Regions from separate parts of the Pseudoalteromonas sp. NGC95 genome, predicted to be linked through region 2. Evidence: predicted binding sites of a transcription regulator. Region 2 holds the regulator's gene; the other holds the start of a gene.
What was found. The regulator sigma-54, encoded in region 2, starts transcription at its own class of promoters, with help from an activator protein. The targets are predictions, from matches to a motif close to GTTGGCACGNNNNTNGNNT.
Positions count from the first base shown of each region.

Region 1 (5,320 bases), on a different contig from region 2:
GGCTTAAACGTTGAAGATAACCCGCTACTTATCAACCCAGCTCAGGGTAAAGATTTAAGTATTGTTTACAAAGATGACGACTTACTTGTGGTAAATAAGCCCGCTGAGTTTTTATCTGTGCCTGGCGTTAATATTGATGACTCAGTTTATATGCGAATCAAAACGCAGTTTCCAGAGGCTTCAGGCCCGCTAATTGTGCACAGGTTAGATATGTCGACCTCAGGGTTATTGATGATCGCACTTAATAAACGCGTGCACAAAGCACTGCAAAAGCAGTTTATTGAACGCACCATAGATAAACGTTATGTCGCGTTAGTTAATGGTAACGTAGCTGAGGATAGCGGAGTAATTGATTTACCATTAATGCTCGACTTTGATGATAAACCGCGCCAAATGGTGTGTTACAAACATGGTAAGCCGTCGCTTACTACCTGGCAGGTTTTAGAGCGTAACAACAACATTACCCGATTACAGTTATACCCTAAAACAGGGCGAACTCATCAATTAAGAGTGCATTGCGCACACAGTTTAGGTTTAAACTTGCCAATTATAGGCGACACACATTACGGACAAAAAGCCGAACGATTACATTTACATGCAGAATACTTAGCATTTACTCACCCAATTACACTTAAGCGATTAGAGTTTGAAGTAGCCGCAGATTTTTAATAAAAACACATAGCTACAACGACTATATTATACAATGTGTTGGTTTTTATTAATTAAATTGATATCGTTTATGGTCTTATTTTTTCAATAATGAGTATAAAAAACTGTTCAAGCCCAAGTTTATTAAGCAATGTAGAAAAGTATTTCCTAATAAAAATAAGTCAGCAAAGGATTAACATGACTAACAATACACAAATAAAGGTTTTAGGTAATACTTTATGGGCAAAGTATATTGTTCTCCTTTTATTTTTACTTTTAAGTAAGCTTGCCTCAGCTAACGGCGACTCATTAAGTGCAACTTTACATGCGCTAGACTTTGACACGACTCAAGTCCTGATCAACAACATAAAACTGAATGAATTAGACTATCTTCAAAATGAAGACAAACTTACTCAAGCGTTTAAAATAAGCAAAGAGCAAAATTGGGAAAACCTTCATCTAGAAGCGGCCGCTTTGTATGCGGAGTTACTTTTTAGACAAGAAAAATATGAAGCGTTAAACACACACTTATCCTATTACTTAAAGAACAAAGAGTTACCAAATCAAAAAAGTGTATATTTATTATTTCTCGAATCACAACTCAAGTCTCTAGCGAGGGAGCCAAACCCAGCTCCAGCACACACGCTAGCCACAAAATTAGAAGAAAGCTTGCAACAGCATTCAACTAAAGAAAAAATCATTATTTTACGAGCACTTGCTTACTATTACACCGATACAGATTCATTGAAAAAGACCCTAAATGTTGCTCTAGAGGGGCTAGAATTAGCATTAAAAGATGACGATTCAGCATCTCAAGGATACTTTTTTAGAAAAATAGCCGATGCATACAATTATCTAAACGAAAAAGACAAAGCCGTATATTATGCAAAAAAAGCAGTTGCAGCATATGAGCAAACACAAGATGGGCTTTTTACTGCAAAAGCATATTGGAGTTTAGGCAATATATTGCTTGAGATAGAAAAACCTAAAGATGCCTTAATATACCTAGACAAAGCATTGCTCTATTTTAAAAAAGCTAATATGCAAAAAGGCTTAACCTTTGCTCAGTACTCAATTGCCAGTATTGAATACTTACAAGCAAACTACGATAAAGCATTAACTTTAACTAAAGAAAACATTGAGCTTGCTCGTTCTGCAGGTGTTCACGACATGCAACTCGCATCGCTCATTTTGTTAGCTGACATATATATAAAACTAAATTTACTTGATCAAGCAAATGAAGCAAACGATGAGGTGTTTTTAAAATTAGATAAATTCAGCCGCAGTATTTATAAAGCCGATTTTTTAGGTAAACGCTATGAGCTAAAGCGACGCCTTAACTACACTGACGAGGCTTTTGAAGCAATTGAACAAAAGCTCCTTTATACAAAAAAACACTACGAAGCAACTAGTGAAAATAATATAAAAACACTACAGGTGCAGTTTGAAGTAAAAGAAAAAGAAGAAAAAATACAGCAACTAGAGTACGCAAAAGACATTAGTGAACTACAAGCTAAAGAAGAGTACCAACAAAAAATAATTTGGCGACTCAGCGCTGCTATTGCATTTATTTTAGTGATTGCTTCATTATTTTTATTTTATCGGCAAGCTCGACAACGTCAAAAATATCACGATATTTCATTAACAGATTATCTAACAAATTGCCCTAATCGCAGAGGAATAATGCGCGCAGCAGAAGCAAAGCTTGGTGAAGGTAAAATGACGATAGCGATTATTGACTTAGACTACTTTAAAAAAGTTAACGACCATTTTGGTCACGATGTTGGAGATTTAGTTCTTATTGCCTTTGCAAAAGCTGCAAAAGAAACACTATGTAATGATCATCAGTTTGGTCGTTACGGCGGCGAAGAGTGGTTATTTGCACTAAATACGGTTGATGAACGAATAATTCGCGATATATTTAACCGACTCGCCATTAGCTTCGCCGAGCATTGCAGTAATATAGAAGACCTTCCTAGTGATACAAAAATCACCTTTAGTACAGGGGCCTCTGTAAGTGGCCCTTTAAAAAGCACACTAGATGTTCTTATTAAGCATGCAGATAAATTACTTTATAAAGCAAAAGAAAACGGAAGAAACCAAGTCGTTGTTGATTAAATAAGCACAGCTAAAAGTATTGGCTCATTTACTTGACTAAAGTCCGTCTAAAACCATTTGTTTAATTTTATGTGCTTTTACAAAATGATCTAATTTATGGGTGTGTATCCACCAAGTAGCAGCTTCCATAAGTAGCTCTGGGTCGTCGTTTTTATTAGCAAAAAATGCATAAAAAGAAAGCCCTACATTTTCGCCTTTAGCTGCTATTTTTTTATCGCACACGGTAATTATTTTTGCTCTTAGTTCTTCCCTCATACATACCTTATTTAATTATATTTTTACTATTAAAATACGCCATTTAAAACGCTAACGATTAGCTGTAAAAGGCTTCTATCAACCAAGCCATGATTCTCAAGCTCTTTATTAGGCGTATTTACTTTTGCAGCTTTGCATTCATTATCTAATGTCTCATTTTTACGTGTATCGGTTTCGTATGCAATATCTGCTTGTTCCATACATTTTGCCGAGCCTGCGTAAGGCTGTGCCGCACAAGCGCTTAGTAATAAAAAAAGTGGAATTGCTATCAATAATTGCTTCATAACTAATCCTATTTTTACGCAACTTATTTACTTTAAATTACAGCTGCAAGTTAGCCTATTTACTTTCTACCACCATTACAAAAAATTCAAAAAAGAACGTACCGATAATATCAAAAAAAGTGTCATTTTTTTCATCCTTTTTAATTTGTGCGCTAATGCATTGATTATAAACTTCTGAGCTTGTTTGAGCGCCATTTCGATCAACCGTTTCAGCCTCTTCAATGCATAAGTTAGGGTCAGAACGTGGGGCTGTACTACGGGCACTTAGTAAAGCGCACAGCAATAATGCGGCGATGGGGCTTTTTATGTTCATCCTTAAACTATCCTATTAAGTTAACGTGCTACCTGCATTTATACCGATTGGTATTATATGTGGGAGTAATACATATAGATTGTACCTAAATAATGTTGCTACTTTATCACTGCAATAAAATAAACAACCAGTAAATATTTGTAAGGTTCTGTAGGAATTTATACTCACTTCTATAATTGAACTATGTAAAAGCCTGAAATTATTGCATTCATATCACTGTAAAATTTACAGTGATAGCAGCCTAAAAATAAAAAATCAAAATAAAAGCAATAAAATACATCAACTTAATATTTGGCATTTAGTTTGCTAGTCTTAGTGATATAAGCAAATAAATTGTAAAAGGATTAGTTATGAATATTTTTGAAGCACTACGTCATGACCATGACAAACAACGAGAATTAGTAGATGCGCTTATTCAAACGCACGGCGACACAGAGCAGCGCCACGAGCTAATGGACGAGCTAAAAACAGAATTAGAACAACACGCAAAATTTGAAGAACGTTACTTTTACAATCCACTTATGTTTGATGACTTAACTCATGAAAAAGCGCGCCACAGCGTAGCTGAACATCACGAAATTGATGAATTAATTGAACAACTTGAAGATACCGAAATGAGCTCGTCTGCATGGTTAGTTGCAGCTAAAAAGTTGCACCATTTAGTACATCATCATTTAAGTGAAGAAGAACACGAAGTATTTCAATTAGCGGGTAAAGCACTAACCGAAGGGCAAAAACAAAGCTTGGCAAAGCAGTATAATGATGCAATGCACTAATACTTTTTATTTGTGAGTAACTTTACTCACAAATAATTGAACCACCTTATATACACTCCCTTGTGTACTATTGGTTATAAGCCACTTGGCTTATAACCATTTTTTAAGCCTATATACTAACTCTTCTCTAGTAAGGGTGCTTCTGTCGGATCAAAAATTCGATACGCCACTAGCTTTAAACCATCGTTAATAAAAAACCACACCAAAGCATATGCCCACACAGCAAGTGCCCATCCCCATCCTAATGGGGTCATAAACACACCATAAACAGCAATAAGTGTTGCTATAACTTGCGTGCCAAATACGGCGACCATTAATATAGCAGACGGTTTAATAGACCAAAATGGACCTCGGGTACGCGCTAAAAATATAGTCAAATGCCCTGCTACAGAAAGTAATAAGTACATTAATGTTTGAAGATGAGGACGGTCGAGTTCAAATACTTTATCCCCTAAGTAAAATAAACCAAAGGCTGCAATTGGCCCTACAATTCCCAGCACAGATGCAATACCTAAAACGAGCCGCATATTCCATGTTTCGGGCTTATTTTGATAATGCACATTGTCGTATGCAATAGACAAAATGGCGGCATCGTTAAGTAAAGCAAGCATCACAATCATGACTGCTGTTAACGGATAAAAGTTAAAAATTAATATCGCCATTGTCATAAAAAGTAATACGCGCAGTGTTTCAGCAACCCTGTAAATAGCGTAACTGTTCATGCGTTGAAATATTTTTCGGCTTTCTTTAACTGCATCAATAATAACCGACAAGCCATCGGTCATTAACACGATTGATGCTGCTGAACGCGCTGCATCTGTAGCGCCCGATACAGCAATACCACAGTCAGCTTTTTTAAGTGCTGGCGCGTCATTTACGCCATCTCCTGTCATACCAACAATGTGCCCTCTATGCTGAAGCACATC
Region 1 is NZ_JADYWR010000006.1:115,785-121,104, forward strand. It holds gene I6E70_RS07570 (RluA family pseudouridine synthase) at 1-669, shown strand, start outside; gene I6E70_RS07575 (tetratricopeptide repeat-containing diguanylate cyclase) at 847-2,766, shown strand; gene I6E70_RS07580 (DUF6500 family protein) at 2,803-3,021, opposite strand; gene I6E70_RS07585 (hypothetical protein) at 3,051-3,305, opposite strand; gene I6E70_RS07590 (hypothetical protein) at 3,361-3,618, opposite strand; gene I6E70_RS07595 (hemerythrin domain-containing protein) at 3,969-4,394, shown strand; gene I6E70_RS07600 (plasma-membrane proton-efflux P-type ATPase) at 4,511-5,320, opposite strand, start outside.
Region 1: the regulator sigma-54 is predicted to act here: its motif matches at 3,909-3,927, upstream of I6E70_RS07595 (hemerythrin domain-containing protein).

Region 2 (5,320 bases):
GGCATTGTCAGGAGGCGAACGTCGTCGTGTTGAAATAGCACGTGCGCTGGCAGCAGATCCTAAATTTATATTACTGGATGAACCATTTGCAGGTGTTGACCCTATTTCGGTATTAGACATAAAGAAAATAATAGAACATCTTAAAAATCGTGGGATTGGTGTATTAATTACCGATCATAACGTAAGAGAAACCCTTGATGTTTGTGAAAAAGCCTACATTGTTTCTCATGGGGAGCTGATTGCATCAGGTACTCCAGAACACGTATTAAATGATAAAACAGTACGCGATGTTTACTTAGGCGAGCAATTTAGGCTGTAACATTTACGCCATGTCTTTAAGCATCTGCTAGTATTAATTATAACAACATAAAAGGATTGTTAGAGATACATGAGGCAATCACTACAGCTGCGCATGGGCCAGCAACTTACAATGACTCCACAGCTGCAACAAGCTATTCGTTTGTTGCAACTCAGTACATTGGATCTCCAGCAAGAAATACAAGAAGCTCTCGACAGCAACCCGCTATTAGAGGTTGAAGAAGCAGACTATTCAGAAGACGCTGCAGGTAAAAACGAGCAAAAAGCAGATACAGATGACATAACTGTTAGCGCATCTGCCGATGATGCTCCAAGCGAATACGAACAAGATAGTGGTGAAGCACTTGCAAAAGACACGCTAAGTGACGACATGGCTATGGATGTTAGTTGGGATGAGTACATGAGTGCCGCCCCAGCAGCATCATCGGGTCCGATGCCTGAAGACGAATCAATATACCAAGGCGCCTCTACTGAAACGCTCCATGAGTATTTAATGTGGCAGTTACAACTAACGCCATTTAGCCCTACAGACGAAGCTATTGCTATTGCTATTGTAGAAGCCGTCGATGATTCAGGTATTTTAACACTAAGCTGCGAAGAGATTTTAGAAAGCTTTAATCAAGAAAACGAAGATGATAACGAAGTCGAACTTGATGAAATTGAAGCTGTATTAAAACGCATCCAACTGTTTGATCCTGTTGGTATTGCTGCACGTAGTTTACAAGAGTGTTTGTGTATTCAGCTTAACCAGTTTGATAAAGAAACACCTTACATTAATGAAACAAAAATGATTTTAACCGAGCATATTGATTTATTAGCTGCTCGTGACTATCGTACATTAATGAAGAAAACTAAGCTCAAAGAAGAAGAGCTTAAAGAAGTAATGACATTAATACATACTCTTAGCCCTAAACCTGCAGATACTATTGTAAGAGAAGAATCTGAGTATGTTATTCCTGATGTGTCAGTTAAAAAAATTAAAGGCCGCTGGGTTGTTGAGTTAAACCCAGATAGCATGCCTAAAATTCGTGTTAATAGCCAATACGCGGCAATGTCTCGCACTGTAAAATCCAGTGGTGACAGCCAGTTTATTCGCTCGCATTTACAAGAAGCTAAATGGTTTATTAAAAGCTTAGAAAGTAGAAACGACACGCTATTAAAAGTAACAAATTGTATTGTTAAGCAACAACAAGGCTTTTTTGAACACGGTCCTGAAGCCATGAAACCAATGGTTTTAAATGATGTTGCTGAAATGGTAGAAATGCACGAATCAACAATTTCGCGCGTAACAACCCAAAAGTATATGCACACACCCCGTGGTATATTTGAGCTTAAATACTTTTTCTCAAGCCATGTAAGCACCGAAAACGGGGGTGAATGTTCATCTACAGCAATCCGTGCGCTTATCCGAAAATTAATCGCAGCAGAAAACTCAGCAAAACCATTGAGTGATAGCAAAATAGCGGATATATTGGCTGAGCAAGGAATTAAAGTAGCGAGACGTACAATCGCAAAATACCGCGAATCTCTGGCTATTCCACCGTCAAATCAGCGTAAAAGTTTGATTTAAGACGCAAAAAAAAGAGGGTAATGCTTATGCAACTAAACTTAACTGGTCGTCACGTAGAATTAACCGATTCACTAAGAGACTATATTAATACCAAATTTGCGAAGCTAGAAAGACACTCTGATCATATTAATAATGTTCATGTCATTCTCGATGTAGAAAAATTAAATCAAAAAGCAGAAGCCACCATACACGTAAGCGGTGCTGAGCTATTTGCCTCTACAGAACATCAAGATATGTATGCCGCCATTGACTCGTTGATCGACAAGCTCGATCGACAAGTAATTAAACACAAAGAGAAGCTTGCTCGACACTAATATGATGAAATTAAGCTCACTTATATGCCAGGACTGCAGCAAAGCTGCGGTCCTTTTTAATAGCAAAAAAAGAATTTTAGAGTTCATTAGCGAACTTGCTCACGACAAACTTCCGTATTTACCGCAACAAGATATTCTTAATGCTTTAATGAGCAGAGAAAAATTGGGTAGTACAGGTATAGGGCGTGGCATTGCCATTCCTCATGGAAGAATGAGCGGTGCAGAAGAGCCTTTGGCTTTAGTGCTCGTTAGCGAAACTCCAATAAATTTTGATGCAATCGATAATCGCCCTGTTGATATTTTCGTCGCACTCATCGTACCAGATGGCGATAACCAGCAGCACTTAAAGACTCTAGCAACCATTGCTGATAAACTAAACAACAAAGATTTTTGTAAACAGTTACGCAGTGCAAAATCAGATGCTGAGCTTTACCAAGTTATTGTCAATCAATCATAGTTTTATAAAGGGTGTTAAATGGAGTTAATTATCATAAGCGGCCGTTCTGGTTCTGGAAAGTCGGTTGCTTTACGCGTTGTAGAAGATTTAGGTTATTATTGCGTAGATAATATTCCAGTTAACTTGCTTCCTTCATTAGTTCGCAGTGTGTCTGATAGCTACGATAAAATTGCTGTTAGCATTGATGTGCGGAACATCCCTAAACAACAAGATGAATTTAACGATATTCTTGAATACTTGCCTGGCTTTGCAAAACCTACGTTATTTTATTTAGATAGCGACGATCAAACATTGATCAAACGTTTTTCTGAAACTCGTAGATTACACCCACTATCAATTGACTCGTTGCCTCTTGATTTAGCCATCAAAAAAGAAAAAGAATTACTTGATGTATTAATCACCCGCGCCGACTTTATGATAGACACGACTGATTTGAGTGTTCATCAACTCGCTGAATCTATTCGTGAAAAGATTTTAGGTAAAAAAGATAAACAACTAATTGTCACGTTTGAATCGTTTGGTTTTAAACACGGCATACCAAAAGAAGCTGATTATGTATTTGATGCACGCTTTTTACCAAATCCACATTGGGAACCTGAATTAAAACCTTTAAATGGGTTAGATCAACCCGTTAAAGATTATTTGGCCAATCACAGCATAGTGCAAAAATTCACATGGCAAATTCAAACATTTGTACAAACATGGTTACCGCACTTAGAGCGAAATAACCGCAGTTATTTAACCATTGCTATTGGGTGTACAGGCGGACAACATCGCTCTGTATATTTAGCGCAAACTATTGGTGAAAGTTTTGCAATGACACATCCCAATGTGAAAATTCGCCATCGCGAACAAGAAAAATAATATAGCTGAATAATCACCTGTTCAGCTTAGGTAGAGTAAGTTATGCATTGTGAAGACACTTTTTTAATAAAAAACAAATTAGGATTGCACGCCAGAGCAGCCACCGTGCTTGCCCAATTGGCAGTGCAGTTTGATGCGACAATTACATTATTTCAAGATGACAAAGAAGCTGCAGGCGATAGCGTACTTGCACTAATGTTACTTGAAAGTAGCCAAGGCAAAGAAGTAAAAGTTGTATGTAAAGGCCCCGATTCTGAGCAAGCTTTACATGCTGTTGGAGAATTAATAGCACAACGTTTTAATGAACAAGAATAAACAGTTATAAAAATAATGCTCGCATTACTAATGCCCCAACTAAAACAGATATATAAAATAAATACGGTTAGTGACGCCAGTTAACTCACCTCTCCCCATAAAGTAATATAAAAATTTATAAAGGACGCCAATGCCTGAAGCTTTTGAACAAGATTACCCACTACAGCAACTAAAACAGGTGACTAAGTCACTCAATAGTGGTCAATTTGTTCAAGTTAGGCGCATGCTCGCAAAAACAGCTCCTTGTGATACCGCATTATTATTAGAATCATCACCGCATAAAATTCGCCGACTCCTTTGGCAGTTGGTTGATCCTGATGTGCAAGGCGATGTTCTTGAAGAACTCTCAGAAGATGTTCGTTTAGGCATTATTGCCCAAATGGAACCTAAGCACATTGCAGCCGCAACAGAAGATATGGGCCACGATGACTTAGGTGAAGTATTACGTAGTCTGCCAGACACCGTCTATAAAGACGTTGTTAGCGCGATGGACATTCAAGACCGTGAACGTGCAACACAAGCACTTTCGTATCAAGAGCGTTCTGCTGGCGCGCTAATGAACACCGATACGGTGACCATTCGCCCTGATGTTACGCTTGATGTTGTACTTAGGTATATTAGGCTACGTGGCGAGTTACCAGAAGGTACCGATGACTTGTACGTTGTTGATAAGCATAACTGCTTTATAGGCGCTTTATCGCTGAGTACATTATTAACTAACCCGCCAGAAAAGATTGTTCGCGATTTAATGGATGAAGATTGTGAATCCATTCCAATCTCAATGGATGAAAGTGAAGTCGCGCAATTATTTGAACGTCATAATTGGATATCGGCCCCCGTAGTTGATGATAACGATCAGCTCCTTGGTCGTGTCACTATCGATGACATCGTTGACGTAATCCGAGAAGATGCTGAGCATAGTTTATTGGGCTTAGCCGGTCTTGATGATGAAGAAGATACCTTTGCGCCAGTACTAAAAAGCTCTAAAAAACGCTCAGTCTGGTTAGGTGTCAACTTACTAACTGCACTTGCAGCTGCTTTTGTAGCTAGCTTTTTTGAAGGCACTTTAGATGTGCTCCCTATTTTAGCTGTACTAAACGGTATTGTCCCTTCTATGGGCGGTGTTGCAGGTAGCCAATCATTAACGCTTGTTATCCGTGGTATTGCGGTAGGTCATATTAATCAAACTAACCAACGTTTCTTGATGATGAAAGAGCTTGCTATTGGCGCGTTAAACGGTGTTTTGTGGTCGTTGTTAATAGCAGGTGTTATTGCCCTATGGCAGTGGGACTTTATGCTTGGTGGCGTACTCGCCTTCGCTATGTTTATGAACTTAGTGGTGGCAGGTGTTGCTGGTGCGAGTATCCCTATTATTCTTAAAAAGATGAATATAGATCCCGCTCTTGCAGGTAGTGTAGTTTTAACTACAATTACAGACATTGTGGGTATATTCGCCTTTTTAGGTACTGCTACCTGGTTGCT
Region 2 is NZ_JADYWR010000001.1:204,633-209,952, forward strand. It holds gene lptB (LPS export ABC transporter ATP-binding protein) at 1-319, shown strand, start outside; gene I6E70_RS00970 (RNA polymerase factor sigma-54) at 389-1,888, shown strand; gene hpf (ribosome hibernation promoting factor) at 1,915-2,202, shown strand; gene ptsN (PTS IIA-like nitrogen regulatory protein PtsN) at 2,207-2,659, shown strand; gene rapZ (RNase adapter RapZ) at 2,678-3,523, shown strand; gene I6E70_RS00990 (HPr family phosphocarrier protein) at 3,566-3,838, shown strand; gene mgtE (magnesium transporter) at 3,969-5,320, shown strand, end outside.